Regions from separate parts of the Streptomyces sp. NPDC005899 genome, predicted to be linked through region 2. Evidence: riboswitches for the same ligand, from Rfam matches in the RefSeq annotation. Region 2 holds a riboswitch; each other region holds the start of a gene.

Region 1 (4,192 bases), on a different contig from region 2:
CGATCGTGACCGCCAGGCCGACCCGGTCGACGTAGTCGTGATGGGTGAAGCGGTGCACGTCCCTGGCCGAGAGGCGCGGGTACGGAGCGAAGAAGCGGTAGTACTTCGACTCGGCGGAGACCTGTTCGTAGAAGCTGACCAGCCGCTCGGCGTCGTCCGTGGTGATGGGCCGGATGCGCGCCGTGCCACCGTCCCGGAGCACCACGTCGGCCTCCCAGTGGTCGGGGTACGCGTAGTGCGGACTCTGCTCCGGGGTCGGCTCCATGGACAGAGCCTACGACCCGGCACACCGGTCGCGGCGGGTCCGGGGGCGGGGCACGCTGGGTGATGTCGCCCGGCGGTGGGCGACGCGCCGTAGCCGGGCACGGCAGCATGCGCCGCATGAGACACTGGTCTAGACAACCCATTGATACGTGAAGGGCAGAACCATGGCTGAGCGCCGCGTCAACGTCGGTTGGACCGAGGGCCTGCACGCCCGCCCCGCTTCCATCTTCGTCCGTGCCGCCACGGCTTCCGGCGTTCCTGTGACGATCGCCAAGGCCGACGGCAACCCGGTCAACGCGGCCTCCATGCTCGCGGTGCTCGGCCTGGGCGCCCAGGGCGGCGAGGAGATCGTGCTGGCTTCCGAGGCCGACAACGCCGAGGCCGCCCTGGACCGCCTGGCGAAGCTGGTCGCCGAGGGTCTCGAGGAGCTTCCCGAGACCGTCTGAACCGGCCGGTTCCCACCGGGACCGCATCGAGCGCCCGAGCCGCGGCACCCCTTCGGGGAGCCGCGGCTCCGCCGTTCCCGGAAGCACTCCCGAATTCCCCAAGGGGAACGCAGGTACCGAAAGGCATGAATAGCGCGATCGGGCAGCGAAAAGAAAGCCCTGCGCGCATTACCTTCTTTGTATACGGCGCCTTTGTTAATGGCGCACGCCTGCGGTGTTTACGGCATGTTGCGAAGTACTCACCCTCGCCGCTCCCGCCCCGCGCGCCGCCCGGTCCGTGCGGCGCAACCGGTGCGCGGCGGTGGCCTGCTCCGCGTGCCGGGCCGCGAGCAGCCTCGCCCTCTCCACGTCACCGCGGGCCACGGCGTCCACGATGGCGCCGTGCTCGGCCCACGAGTCGGCCGGGCGGACCGGCCGCTCCACCGTGTACATCCAGGCGATCTTGTGCCGGAGCTGGGTGAGCAGCGCGATCAGGGCGGGGCTCCCGGACGCCTGCGCCAGCGTCTCGTGGAACCAGCCGCCCAGCGAGCGCAGATCCTCCCCCTCGCCCCGCCGCACCCGCTCCTGACCGAGCCTGACCAGGCCGCGGAGCACCTTGAGGTGCGCCTCGGTCCGGCGCTGCGCCGCCCGGGCGGCGCCCAGCGGCTCCAGGAGCATCCGGATCTCCAGCAGGTCGGCGGCCTCCTGCTCCGTCGGCTCGGCCACGCAGGCTCCGGCATGCCGGCGGGTGACGACGAACCCCTCGGACTCCAGCGTCCGCAGCGCCTCCCGCACCGGGACGCGGGAGACGCCGTAGCGGCGCGCGAGCACCTCTTCGGTCAGGCGGCTGCCGCGCTCGAAGACACCTGAGACGATGTCGTCACGGACCGCCGTGCATACCGAATGCGCGGGAATGCGCATGTCCGAACCTCCGTCTTGATCCCCGCGGAACGCGGCCGACCGACGCCTGTTCTGTGACTCTATTGCAATCCATCGCGATTTCCGACGGAGAGCCGGAATTCATTTGTATTCGCTGCCCGCCGTACGACTCGGCCGCCGGCCGAGACCCACTCCGCCGGCCGGGCACGCCGAAGGCCCCGGCGGGATGCCGGGGCCTGGAGGGCGGACGCGGTGCCGGGCGATGCCGGACCCGTCAGGGCTGCCGGAGCCGTCAGAGCATGACGCCGTGCGCACGGAGGTAGGCGACGGGGTCCATGTCCGAGCCGTACTCCGGCGTCGTCCGCGCCTCGAAGTGCAGGTGCGGACCGGTGGAGTTGCCGGTCGAGCCGGACAGGCCGATCTGCTGGCCCGAGGTGACGCTCTGCCCGACGGAGACGCCGATCGAGGAGAGGTGGCCGTACTGGGTGTACGTGCCGTCCGTCATCCGGAGCACGATGTTGTTGCCGTACGCACCGCCCCAGCCCGCCTCGACGACCGTACCGGCGCCGACCGCGACGACGGAGCTGCCGGAGGCCGCGCGGAAGTCCACACCGGAGTGGCTCCCGGAGGACCAGAGCGCGCCACCGGACCGGTAGCCGGTGGTCACGGAGGAGCCTGCGACCGGGAGACGGAAGGCGTTGAGCCTGGCACGCTCCTCGGCGCGGGCGGCCCGCGCCTTCGCCTCACGCGCCTCCGCGGCGCGGGCCTCGGCCCTGCGCTTCGCCTCGGCCTCCGCCCTGGCCTTCGCCGCGACGTCGGCCTGGTGCCGCTGGGCCTCGGCCTGGGCGGCGATCCGGCCGGCGAGGGTGGTGCCGATGGCAGTGGCCTGGGTGAGCCCGGTGTCGCTGACGGAGGGCGCCTCGGCCTCCGCGGCGAGGGCGGGGGACGCCGTGGCGCCCATGACGCCGGCGGTGGCCAGGGCAGCGATGCCGGCGGCCCGGGCACTGTGGCGCGACAGGCGGCTCGGGGCACGGTGCTTCCCGGTGGCACGGGTGAACGGCATTGAGGGGCTGATCCTTTCCTTCCTTCTCGCCTACCGGGTTAGCTGACGGGTTCGGAGCAGGAAGGTCTCCTACGGGTCCCCGCACCTCTCGTGAGACACGGGCATCCGATTCACCCCAGGGACTGCGTGGGTCCCCGGCTCCCCAGGCTCGCGCCTGACGGGGACTCGGCGATGGCTGCCCGGCGCCGCGGACGCGGCAGATGTCCGACGGACAGCCGGATCGACGCTAGGCCGGACCCCTGTCGATCACCAAACGGACACGGCCTCGTGTCACACATCCCACAGGGCATACAGCACCGGACGCCTTCAAGACGGACAAAAGGGAGCGGGTGGAAGGAACGGACAGAAGGGGGCGGCCCCCGGCGAGCACCTCTCGCCGGGGCCCGCCCCCTTTCTGCCGTCCCGTCAGCCCGGAGGGGTCAGCCGCTGACGACCGACACCTCACCGATGCCCAGCGCCCTGACGGGATCCGCGATCTGCGCGGCGTCCCCGACGAGGACGGTGACCAGACGGTCCACCGGGAAGGCGTTGACCACCGCGGCGGTCGCCTCCACGGTGCCGGTCTCGGCCAGGCGCGCGTACAGCCGGGCCTGGTAGTCGTCCGGCAGGTGCTGCTCCACCTGGTCGGCGAGGGTCCCCGCGACGGAGGCGGCCGTCTCGTACTTCAGCGGGGCCACCCCGACGAGGTTCTGCACGGCGGTCTCCCGCTCGGCGTCGGTGAGTCCCTCGGCCGCCAGGGTCCGCAGGACCGTCCACAGGTCCTGGAGCGCCGGACCGGTGGACTCCGTGTCCACGGAACCGCTGATGGCGAGCATCGCGGCCCCGGTCGCCCCGGAGGACGAGCCGGGCGCCGTCGAACGCAGCACCTGCGCGAAGGCCCGGACCCCGTAGGTGTAGCCCTTCTCCTCGCGCAGCACCCGGTCCAGCCGCGAGGTGAGGGTGCCGCCGAGGCAGTACGTGCCGAGCACCTGGGCCGGCCACACGCTGTCGTGCCGGTCCGCACCGATCCGGCCGATCAGCAGCTGCGTCTGTACGGCGCCGGGCCGGTCCACGATGACGACCCGCCCGGTGTCGTCCGCGGTGATCGGCGGTACCGGACGCGCCCGGCCCGCGTCGCCCGACCAGTCGCCGACCGTCTCGGCCAGCAGCGCGTCCAGGTCCACACCGGTGAGGTCGCCGACGACGACGGCCGTCGCCGTGGAGGGGCGGACGTGCGCGTCGAAGAAGGCGCGCACGGCGGCGGCGTCGATCCGGCGCACCGTCTCCTCGGTGCCCTGGCGCGGACGGGACATCCGGGCCGTGGCCGGGAAGAGCGCCTTGGAGAGCTGTTTGGCGGCGCGCCTGGCCGGATTGGCCTGCTCGTGCGGGATCTCGTCGAGCCGGTTGCCGACGAGGCGCTCGATCTCGCTCTCGGCGAAGGCCGGGGCGCGCAGCGCTTCGGCGACCAGCCCGAGGGCCTTGGCCAGCCGGGACACCGGGACCTCCAGGGACACACGGAGGCCGGGGTGGTCGGCGTGCGCGTCCAGGGTGGCGCCGCAGCGCTCCAGCTCGGCGGCGAACT
Region 2 (4,192 bases):
TGAACCCTCCAGAGGCAGGACCGCACACAGAGCTGCCGGGTATCGCGCCCCGCCTGCGTGACCTGCGCCGCAACCGGGGCCTCACCCTGGAGGGCGCCGCCCGGCGGGCCGGGCTCTCCCCGGCCCACCTGTCCCGGCTGGAGACCGGCAACCGCCAGCCTTCGCTGCCCATGCTGCTCGGCCTCGCCAGAATCTACGGTACGACGGTCTCCGAGCTGCTCGGTGAGATGCCGCCCGAACGTGACGCGATCGTCCGGGGCGGACCGCTCGGGGGAGCGGGCGCCGAGGCCGACGGCTGGCTGTACCGCCAGGCGGGCGGCTCCGGCCGCGCCATGCAGGCGCTGCGGGTCCACGTGCCGTACGGCACCCAGGGCGACCTGGTCCGCGTCCATCCCGGCGAGGAGTGGCTGTACGCCCTGGACGGCCGGCTGAGGGTCGTGCTCGGCGAGACCGTGCACGACCTCGGGCCCGGCGACAGCGCGCACTTCGACTCGCTCACGCCGCACCGGATCGCGGCACTCGCCCGCGGGGGTGCCCAGCTCCTCTTCGTCCACACGCTGCTGCAGAGCCCCACCGCCGAACTGTGCCTGGGCGGCGGACCCCAGCGCTTCTGACCTCCGACGGGCCCCGCCCGGAAGCCCCCGGCCACGTGGCCGCAAGGAAGGAACCCCATGTCCGACTCGGAGCACTACGACCCACTGACGCCGCGCCGGCCGCAGGGGCAGGACACCCAGGAGCGCAAGATGCCCCGGGGCGTCATCATCCGGCTGTTCGCCTACCTGGTGGCCGGGCACGTCGTCGCCGCGTTCCTCTTCCTCCTGTTCACCGTGGCGGGCAAGGGCTGACCGGGCCGGCCCCGACCGGCCGCCGCCTGAGCGCGAGCACAGGCGGACGACGGGCGGATCGGGGCTCGGCGCCGACAGGGTGCGCGGTGCGGACCGGGGGAGCGATGTGTTCCCTACGCGTCCTCGAGGAGCCGTTCACGCAGCCTCTCGCGGGTCTCCGCGGACAGCTTCAGGCCCTCCTGGAGGTAGCGGTCCGTGCTGCCCCAGGTCTCCCGGATCGTGGTGAAGGCGGCGGCGAGGTACTCCGGGTGCGCGCCGAACAGCGGATTCAGAAGCTCCAGCACCTCCTGCGACATCCCCACGGACGAGGTGTCGCTGCGCTTGATGCGGTAGCGGCGGTGCGCGTCGTTGGACTTGAGGTAGTCCGCCTCGATGGCTTCCTCCTCCACACCGACGGCCAGCAGCGAGACGGCGATCGACAGCCCGGCCCGGTCCTTGCCGGCGGCGCAGTGCATGAGCGCTGGCACGCTGTCCCGTGCCAGTGCGTGCAGCACGCGGCTGTGCTCGGCGGTGCGGTCCGTGATGATGGCCCGGTACGAGGCGATCATGCGCGCCGTGCCCTTGCCGTCGGCGAGGATCGAGCGCAGCTGCTGGATGTCCCCGTCCCGCACCAGGCGCCAGAACTCGGCGCCGTCGGCCGGGTCGGAGAGCGGAATGCTGACATTCCGGACGCCCGGCAACTCCACATCGTCTCCGTCGAGCTTGCGGTCGGCGGCGTTGCGGAAGTCGAACACCGTGTGCAGGCCGAGGCCGGCGAGGAACGCGGCGTCCGCCTCGGTGGCGTGTGCCAGGTGACCGCTGCGGTAGAGGCGCCCGAGGCGCACCCTCCGGCCGTCGACGGTCGGCAGACCGCCCACGTCGCGGAAGTTGCGGACACCCGTGAGTTCGATGTCCGTCGGCGGAACCTCTGGCAGCTGCGTCACAAGGACTCCTGAAGTGTCTGGCGCCGGCGCCGCTCGCCGGCGAAGGGCACGCTCGCGACGATACGACATGGGTGCATCCAGCAACTTGGTGACCTCGGCCCGCGCACGGCCTCCCGGTCCGGAGCGTCTGAAGGCCGCGTGCGACATGTCCGTATTGGTGCTTTTAGTAGAACATGCCGTTCTTATGCGGGAGATGGGTGGCCCCAGGTGACCGGGATCATATCCGTGACGGTGTGTGGCGGAACTGCGGACGGGTATTCCCGATGCCGCGCGGAAAGCCAAGATCGGTAATCCACGGAGTGTGACCGGAATTCGGAAGCGGAAATGAAGCGCTCATTCCGGTCGGCGGGAGACGGCTTGTTCCCCACGTCCCGACTCGCTTACGGTCACCGTCAATCCGGACGGAACGCCTAATCCTGCCGCCGCCCGGAATCCGCACCGACTCACGTGTGGCAGGAGCGGGGGAACCAGGTAAGCCGCCGACCGGAGGGATCCGGGACGGCTCGGGGTCAAGTCGCGTCCACCGCGGCCGGGCATCTCCAGTCCGCACCCGACAGCTCACCTCGCAGGCGCCGGAGAGGAAAGCACCATGCCCGCAAAGGGTAAGCACCGCCGTACGAAGACCGGGCCGATCTCGCGTGGCGTCATCGCCGCGGGGGCCGGCGGCGCCGTCCTCGCCCTTCCGCTGATCGGCGCCACGGGCGCCAACGCGGCGGAGCAGGCCGCCCCGGCCGTCAAGCCGGCAGCCGCGGCGGCCCAGGCCGCCCCGACCGCGTCGGTGGCGAAGAAGCAGAGCGCCCCCACGACCTACTCCGTGGTCTCCGGTGACTACCTGTCGAAGATCGCGGCCGAGCAGAAGGTCGAGGGCGGCTGGCAGAAGCTGTACAAGGACAACCGCGAGGTCGTCGGCGACAACCCGAGCCTGATCCTCCCGGGCATGAAGCTGATCCTCGGCGCCAAGGCGTCGGCCCCCGCCGAGAAGGCCGCGCCCGCGAAGCCGGCTCCGTCCGAGCCCGCCCCGAAGGCCGCGGCGCCCAAGGCCGCCGCCCCGGCGGAGAAGACCGCCGACGCCACCGCCGCCTCCGCGGCGACGGACGAGAGCAACGGCTCCGGCTACACCACCCCGGTGGCGGGCGCCGGCGTCACCACCCAGTACCACGCCGCCGGTTCCAGCTGGTCCAGCGGTTACCACACCGGCTCCGACTTCCAGGCGGCCTCCGGCACGAGCGTCCGGTCCATCGGCCCCGGCACCGTGGTCTCGGCCGGCTGGAGCGGTGCGTACGGCAACGAGATCGTCATCCAGCACAGCGACGGCATGTACTCCCAGTACGCCCACCTGTCCTCGCTCGAGGTCTCGGCCGGCCAGACCGTCACCGGCGGCCAGCAGATCGGCCTCTCCGGTTCCACCGGCAACTCCACCGGCCCGCACCTCCACTTCGAGGTCCGCACCGGCCCGGGCTACGGCTCGGACGTCGACCCGATCGCCTACCTGCGCTCGCACGGCGTCTCCATCTGACGCAGCCGCGAGGCGTGGCGGCCGTGTCGGGCAGTGGTCCGGCAGAACGGCAGGGAAGAGGGGCGGTGCGCGGCGGCGCACCGCCCCTCTTCTTATTCCGGCTTTACCAAAATCTGACCGGGTGGTCTATCTCACCACCCGTCAACCCCGTATTACGGTCGCGTAGGTCACATTCGAGGGTGCAGGATATTCCCTTGTGGCAGACGATTCGAGAAACACACAACGAGGCATCATCGGGTCGTACGCAGCGATTGGCGACAGCTTCACCGAGGGCGTCGGAGACCCCGGCCCCGACGGGAGACTGGTCGGCTGGGCGGACCGTTTCGCCGTCCTCCTCGCGGACCAGCTCCCGGTACCCGACGCGGCGGCCGGACCGGTGGACGACCCGCACGGGCATTTCCGATACGCCAATCTCGCCGTACGCGGGCGCCTCCTCGACCAGATAGTCGCGGAGCAGGTGCCGCGCGCCAAGGAACTGGCCCCCGACCTGGTCAGCTTCTGCGCGGGCGGCAACGACATCATCCGGCCGGGCTCCGACCCGGACGACGTGGCCGAACGCTTCGAGCGCGCGGTCGCGGACCTCACGCGGGCGGTCGGCACCGTGATGGTCACCACCGGCTTCGACACCCGTGGCATCCCGGTGCTGCGGCACCTGCGCGGCAAGATCGCCACGTACACCGCCCACGTCCGCTCCATCGCCGACCGCTACGACTGCCCGGTCCTGGACCTGTGGTCCCTGCGGTCCGTCCAGGACAGGCGTGCCTGGGACACCGACCGGCTGCACCTCTCGGCCGAGGGACACACCCGGGTCGCACTGCGTGCCGCCCAGGTCCTGGGCATCGAGGTGCCGGCCGACCCCGACCAGGTGTGGCCCCCGCAGGTGCAGCGCGGGACGCTCGAAGTGCGGC
Region 3 (4,192 bases), on a different contig from region 2:
TCAAGAAGATGCGCGGATACCTCGCCGAACTCATCCACCGCAAGAGGGAGGATCCCGGTGACGACCTGATCTCGGGGCTCATCCGGGCGAGCGACCACGGTGAGCACCTCACCGAGAACGAGGCCGCGGCGATGGCGTTCATCCTCCTCTTCGCCGGTTTCGAGACGACCGTGAATCTGATCGGCAACGGCACCTACGCCCTGTTGCGCGATCCGGAGCAGCGCGGACGGCTGCAGCGCTCCCTCGCCGCGGGCGAGGAGGGGCTGCTGGCCACCGGCATCGAGGAACTGCTGCGGTACGACGGTCCGGTGGAGCTGGCCACCTGGCGGTACGCGACCGAGCCCGTGACCCTCGGAGGGCAGGACATCGGGGTCGGGGACCCTGTCCTCGTGGTGCTGGCGGCCGCGGACCGCGACCCGGAGCGCTTCCGGGACGCGGACGTCCTGGACCTCGCGCGGAGTGACAATCAGCACCTCGGGTACGGCCACGGGATCCACTACTGCCTGGGAGCGCCGCTGGCCCGTCTGGAGGGGCGGACGGCGCTGGCCACCCTGCTGAGGCGACTTCCTGACCTGCGGCTCGCTCCGGAAGCCGACGACGTGCGGTGGCGCGGCGGGCTCATCATGCGCGGACTGCGCACTCTGCCCGTGGAGTTCGATCCCGGACAAAAGGGCACCGAAGGTGACAGTCTGTCAACTCCGTGACTTTCACGTGATCTCCCCTGCATCGACTTGTGACACACGTTCGAGTGCGGCTAGGTTCACCGTTCGACTCACCCGTCACATGTCAGTCACACGGAAGGCAATCCCATGGGCTCCGCGAACGGCAGACACCGTCGCCCTCGTCAGGCACCCGCCATCGTCGTCGCCGCGGGCGTGACGGGATCGGCCATCGCCATCCCGCTGCTCGGTGCGGCAGGTGCGCACGCCGCCGAGGCGTCGACCTGGGACCGGGTCGCCGAGTGCGAGAGCGGTGGCATGTGGAGCGCCGACCTCGGCAACGGCTACTACGGCGGCCTGCAGTTCTCGCAGGACACCTGGTCGGCCTACGGCGGCACGGCGTACGCGGCGCGGGCCGACCTCGCCAGCCGCTCGCAGCAGATCGCGGTCGCCGAGAAGATGCTGGACGCCAAGGGGCCGCAGGCGTGGCCCAGCTGTGCGGTGATCTCCGGTCTGGCGATGGACGACTCGCTGCCGGGCGTCGACCCGGGCGGTGACCCGAGCGCCGCACCGGCGGACTCCGCGAGTCCCTCGGACACGTCCGTGCCGGCGGCATCGGACGGGACCGGCAAGGCGGACAGGTCGGGCGCATCGGGCGCGAAGGGTGACGCCGGCGCGGGGGAGCGGGACGGAGAGGGTGCCGAGGGCGGCAAGGCCGCGGGTGCCGAGGCGTCCGGCAGTGCCGGCTCTCCTGCGTCGTCCCCCTCCGCCACCCCCTCGCCCGACGCCTCCGCCGACGCCGGAGCCGCACGGGGCGAGGATGTGACGGGCGGCAAGCACCGCGGCACCCCGGCTCCCGAGGCGAGCGCCGGGACGGGTGCGGAGAGCGACCGCGAGTCCGGCCGGCACGCCTCGCGCGGTGACGCCGAGGCGCGCAAGGGCGCGGCGGCGGGCCTCGGTGGCACGTACACCGTCCGCGAGGGCGACAACCTCTGGGCGATCGCCGACGCGCAGGAGCTGCCCGGCGGCTGGCCCGCTCTCTACGAGGCCAACAAGGACGAGCTGGGCTCCGACCCCGACCTCATCCTCCCGGGCCAGGATCTCGACCTCGGGGTCCACGAGGCGGCGGACTCCGCCACCGCGGACACGGAGGCAAGCGCGAAGACCGGGGCGGAGACCGGCGCGGGGTCCCCCGCCGGCGACTGATCGAAAACGGGAAAACACCCCGAAAACGGGGGTAGTTCAGAGGCCTATGTCCACTTATGCGTAAGTGAGACATGGGTCTCTTTGCTTCAACTGGCGCACCACGGCCGCCCGCTCGGCTCAGATCGCCTCCGACCTGCGGAAACGATTGACCTTGCGAGGGCGGTTCGCGCTGATAACCCGTTATGTCCATCTTTGAATGTCGGGGTTGCCTGTGTTTACGGTCGTAACCGCTCGCACCGCGGGCACCTTCGACCGTCACGCCGAATCCTGCCGTCGGCCGAAGGGGACAGACGCGTAAAGCGCCGTAGGCAGGAGCGGGGGACCCAGGTAAGTGCCGTGCCCGGCCGTCGAGAGACGGTCAGGACCGGCTTGGGGTGAAGTCGCCTGCCACAGCGGGCGACCGGGCGACTCACAGCCCGAACCCGACAGCTCACCTCGTAGGCGTCGGTGAGGAGAACCATGCTGCTTTCCAGCAAGGCCAAGCACCGCCGCTCGTCCAAGGCCGTCCGTGTCGCCACCCTGGCCACAGTCGCCGGCGCCGCCGTCGCCGTCCCGCTGATGGGTGCGACGGGCGCCTCCGCCGCCTCCGTCTCCACGTGGGACGCCGTCGCGCAGTGCGAGTCCGGTGGCAACTGGTCCATCAACACCGGCAACGGCTACTACGGCGGCCTGCAGTTCTCGGCGTCCAGCTGGGCGGCCGCCGGCGGTACGCAGTACGCCTCCCGGGCCGACCTGGCCACCAAGAGCCAGCAGATAGCCACCGCCGAGAAGCTTCTCGCCATGCAGGGCCCGGGTGCCTGGGCCTGCGCGGGAGCCGGCGGTCTGACGAACGACGGCGTGGACCCGGGTGTCGACACCGGCTCCGCGAAGAACGGCGACACGGCCCCGCAGGCCGCGCCGGAGCGCAAGGCCGAGCAGCCCACCACGCGCAGCGAGAAGCGCACGGCCCCCGAGGCCGAGAAGACCGTCACCACCCCGACCGGCGGCAAGGTCGCGAAGGGTGACGGCGAGTACAAGGTGAAGACCGGCGACACCCTCAGCAAGATCGCCGCTGCGGAGAACGTCAAGGGCGGCTGGCACAAGCTGTTCACGCTGAACGACGACATCGTCCAGAAGGCCGACCTGATCTTCCCGGGTCAGCAGCTCCACCTGAAGTAGTCCCGGAGCTCTCCTCCCTCCGGGACGAGGGTGCCCGTCGGCACCCGAAGTGCTCCCCGGCCCGGCGCGCTCACACCCCCCGTGTGCGCCGGGCCGGGGCGCGTCCACGGGTCCGCGGAGGGCCGGCGATGCCGGTGAGCGTTCAACCTTTGTAGTTACTGGCCAGTAAATTTCTGGAGATTCGCCCGGAATGCAGGCTCTTGGGTCCTTTTTCGTCCCAGGGGACGGGCGGTCGGCCGACGGAGCGGGCCGGGCCGGTTAGGCTCGTGTCGCAAGGCCACAGTGACCCTGCACATCCAGTGTCATATCCCAGAAGGAGATGCCTCGTGCCGTCCATCGACGTCGTCGTAGCCAGGGAAATCCTCGACTCCCGGGGCAACCCCACGGTCGAGGTCGAGGTCGGCCTCGACGACGGCAGCACGGGACGTGCTGCTGTTCCGTCCGGCGCCTCCACCGGCGCGTTCGAAGCCATCGAGCTTCGCGACGGTGACCCCAACCGCTACCACGGCAAGGGCGTCGAGAAGGCCGTCCTCGCCGTGATCGAGCAGATCGGCCCGGAGCTCGTCGGGTACGACGCCACCGAGCAGCGCCTCATCGACCAGGCGATGTTCGACCTGGACGCCACGGAGAACAAGGGCTCGCTCGGCGCCAACGCCATCCTCGGCGTCTCGCTCGCCGTGGCCCACGCGGCTTCCGAGGCATCCGACCTCCCGCTCTTCCGCTACCTCGGTGGCCCGAACGCGCACCTGCTGCCCGTTCCGATGATGAACATCCTGAACGGCGGCTCGCACGCCGACTCCAACGTGGACATCCAGGAGTTCATGATCGCGCCGATCGGCGCCGAGTCCTTCTCCGAGGCCCTGCGCTGGGGTGCGGAGATCTACCACACGCTGAAGAAGGTCCTGAAGACCAAGGGCCTGTCCACCGGTCTCGGTGACGAGGGCGGCTTCGCGCCGAACCTCGAGTCCAACCGCGCAGCCCTCGACCTCATCCTCGAGGCCGTCAAGGAGGCCGGTTACGTCCCCGGCCGCGACGTCGCGCTCGCGCTGGACGTCGCCGCGTCCGAGTTCTACAAGGACGGCGTCTACGAGTTCGAGGGCAAGTCCCGCTCGGCCGCCGAGATGACCGAGTACTACGAGGAGCTCGTCTCCGCGTACCCCCTGGTCTCC

What was found. A riboswitch is a leader RNA that binds a small molecule or an ion and turns the genes downstream of it on or off. The one in region 2 is predicted to bind cyclic di-AMP.
Region 1: it holds a riboswitch for cyclic di-AMP, as region 2 does, so the genes downstream of both, ABZ371_RS14410 (M23 family metallopeptidase) here and ABZ371_RS22905 (LysM peptidoglycan-binding domain-containing M23 family metallopeptidase) in region 2, are expected to answer to the same signal.
Region 3: it holds a riboswitch for cyclic di-AMP, as region 2 does, so the genes downstream of both, ABZ371_RS05630 (transglycosylase family protein) here and ABZ371_RS22905 (LysM peptidoglycan-binding domain-containing M23 family metallopeptidase) in region 2, are expected to answer to the same signal.

What each region holds. Positions count from the first base shown of each region.
Region 1 is NZ_JBEXWB010000100.1:12,127-16,318, reverse strand. It holds partial or broken gene ABZ371_RS14425 (GNAT family N-acetyltransferase) at 1-265, opposite strand, end outside; gene ABZ371_RS14420 (HPr family phosphocarrier protein) at 429-710, shown strand; gene ABZ371_RS14415 (GntR family transcriptional regulator) at 906-1,610, opposite strand; gene ABZ371_RS14410 (M23 family metallopeptidase) at 1,861-2,631, opposite strand; cyclic di-AMP (ydaO/yuaA leader) riboswitch at 2,645-2,812, opposite strand; gene ABZ371_RS14405 (pitrilysin family protein) at 3,051-4,192, opposite strand, start outside.
Region 2 is NZ_JBEXWB010000235.1:242-4,433, reverse strand. It holds gene ABZ371_RS22920 (XRE family transcriptional regulator) at 1-614, shown strand, start outside; gene ABZ371_RS22915 (DUF6126 family protein) at 672-845, shown strand; gene ABZ371_RS22910 (tyrosine-protein phosphatase) at 959-1,768, opposite strand; cyclic di-AMP (ydaO/yuaA leader) riboswitch at 2,195-2,355, shown strand; gene ABZ371_RS22905 (LysM peptidoglycan-binding domain-containing M23 family metallopeptidase) at 2,358-3,284, shown strand; gene ABZ371_RS22900 (SGNH/GDSL hydrolase family protein) at 3,481-4,192, shown strand, end outside.
Region 3 is NZ_JBEXWB010000024.1:22,272-26,463, reverse strand. It holds gene ABZ371_RS05640 (cytochrome P450) at 1-704, shown strand, start outside; gene ABZ371_RS05635 (transglycosylase family protein) at 810-1,865, shown strand; cyclic di-AMP (ydaO/yuaA leader) riboswitch at 2,156-2,324, shown strand; gene ABZ371_RS05630 (transglycosylase family protein) at 2,325-3,023, shown strand; gene eno (phosphopyruvate hydratase) at 3,350-4,192, shown strand, end outside.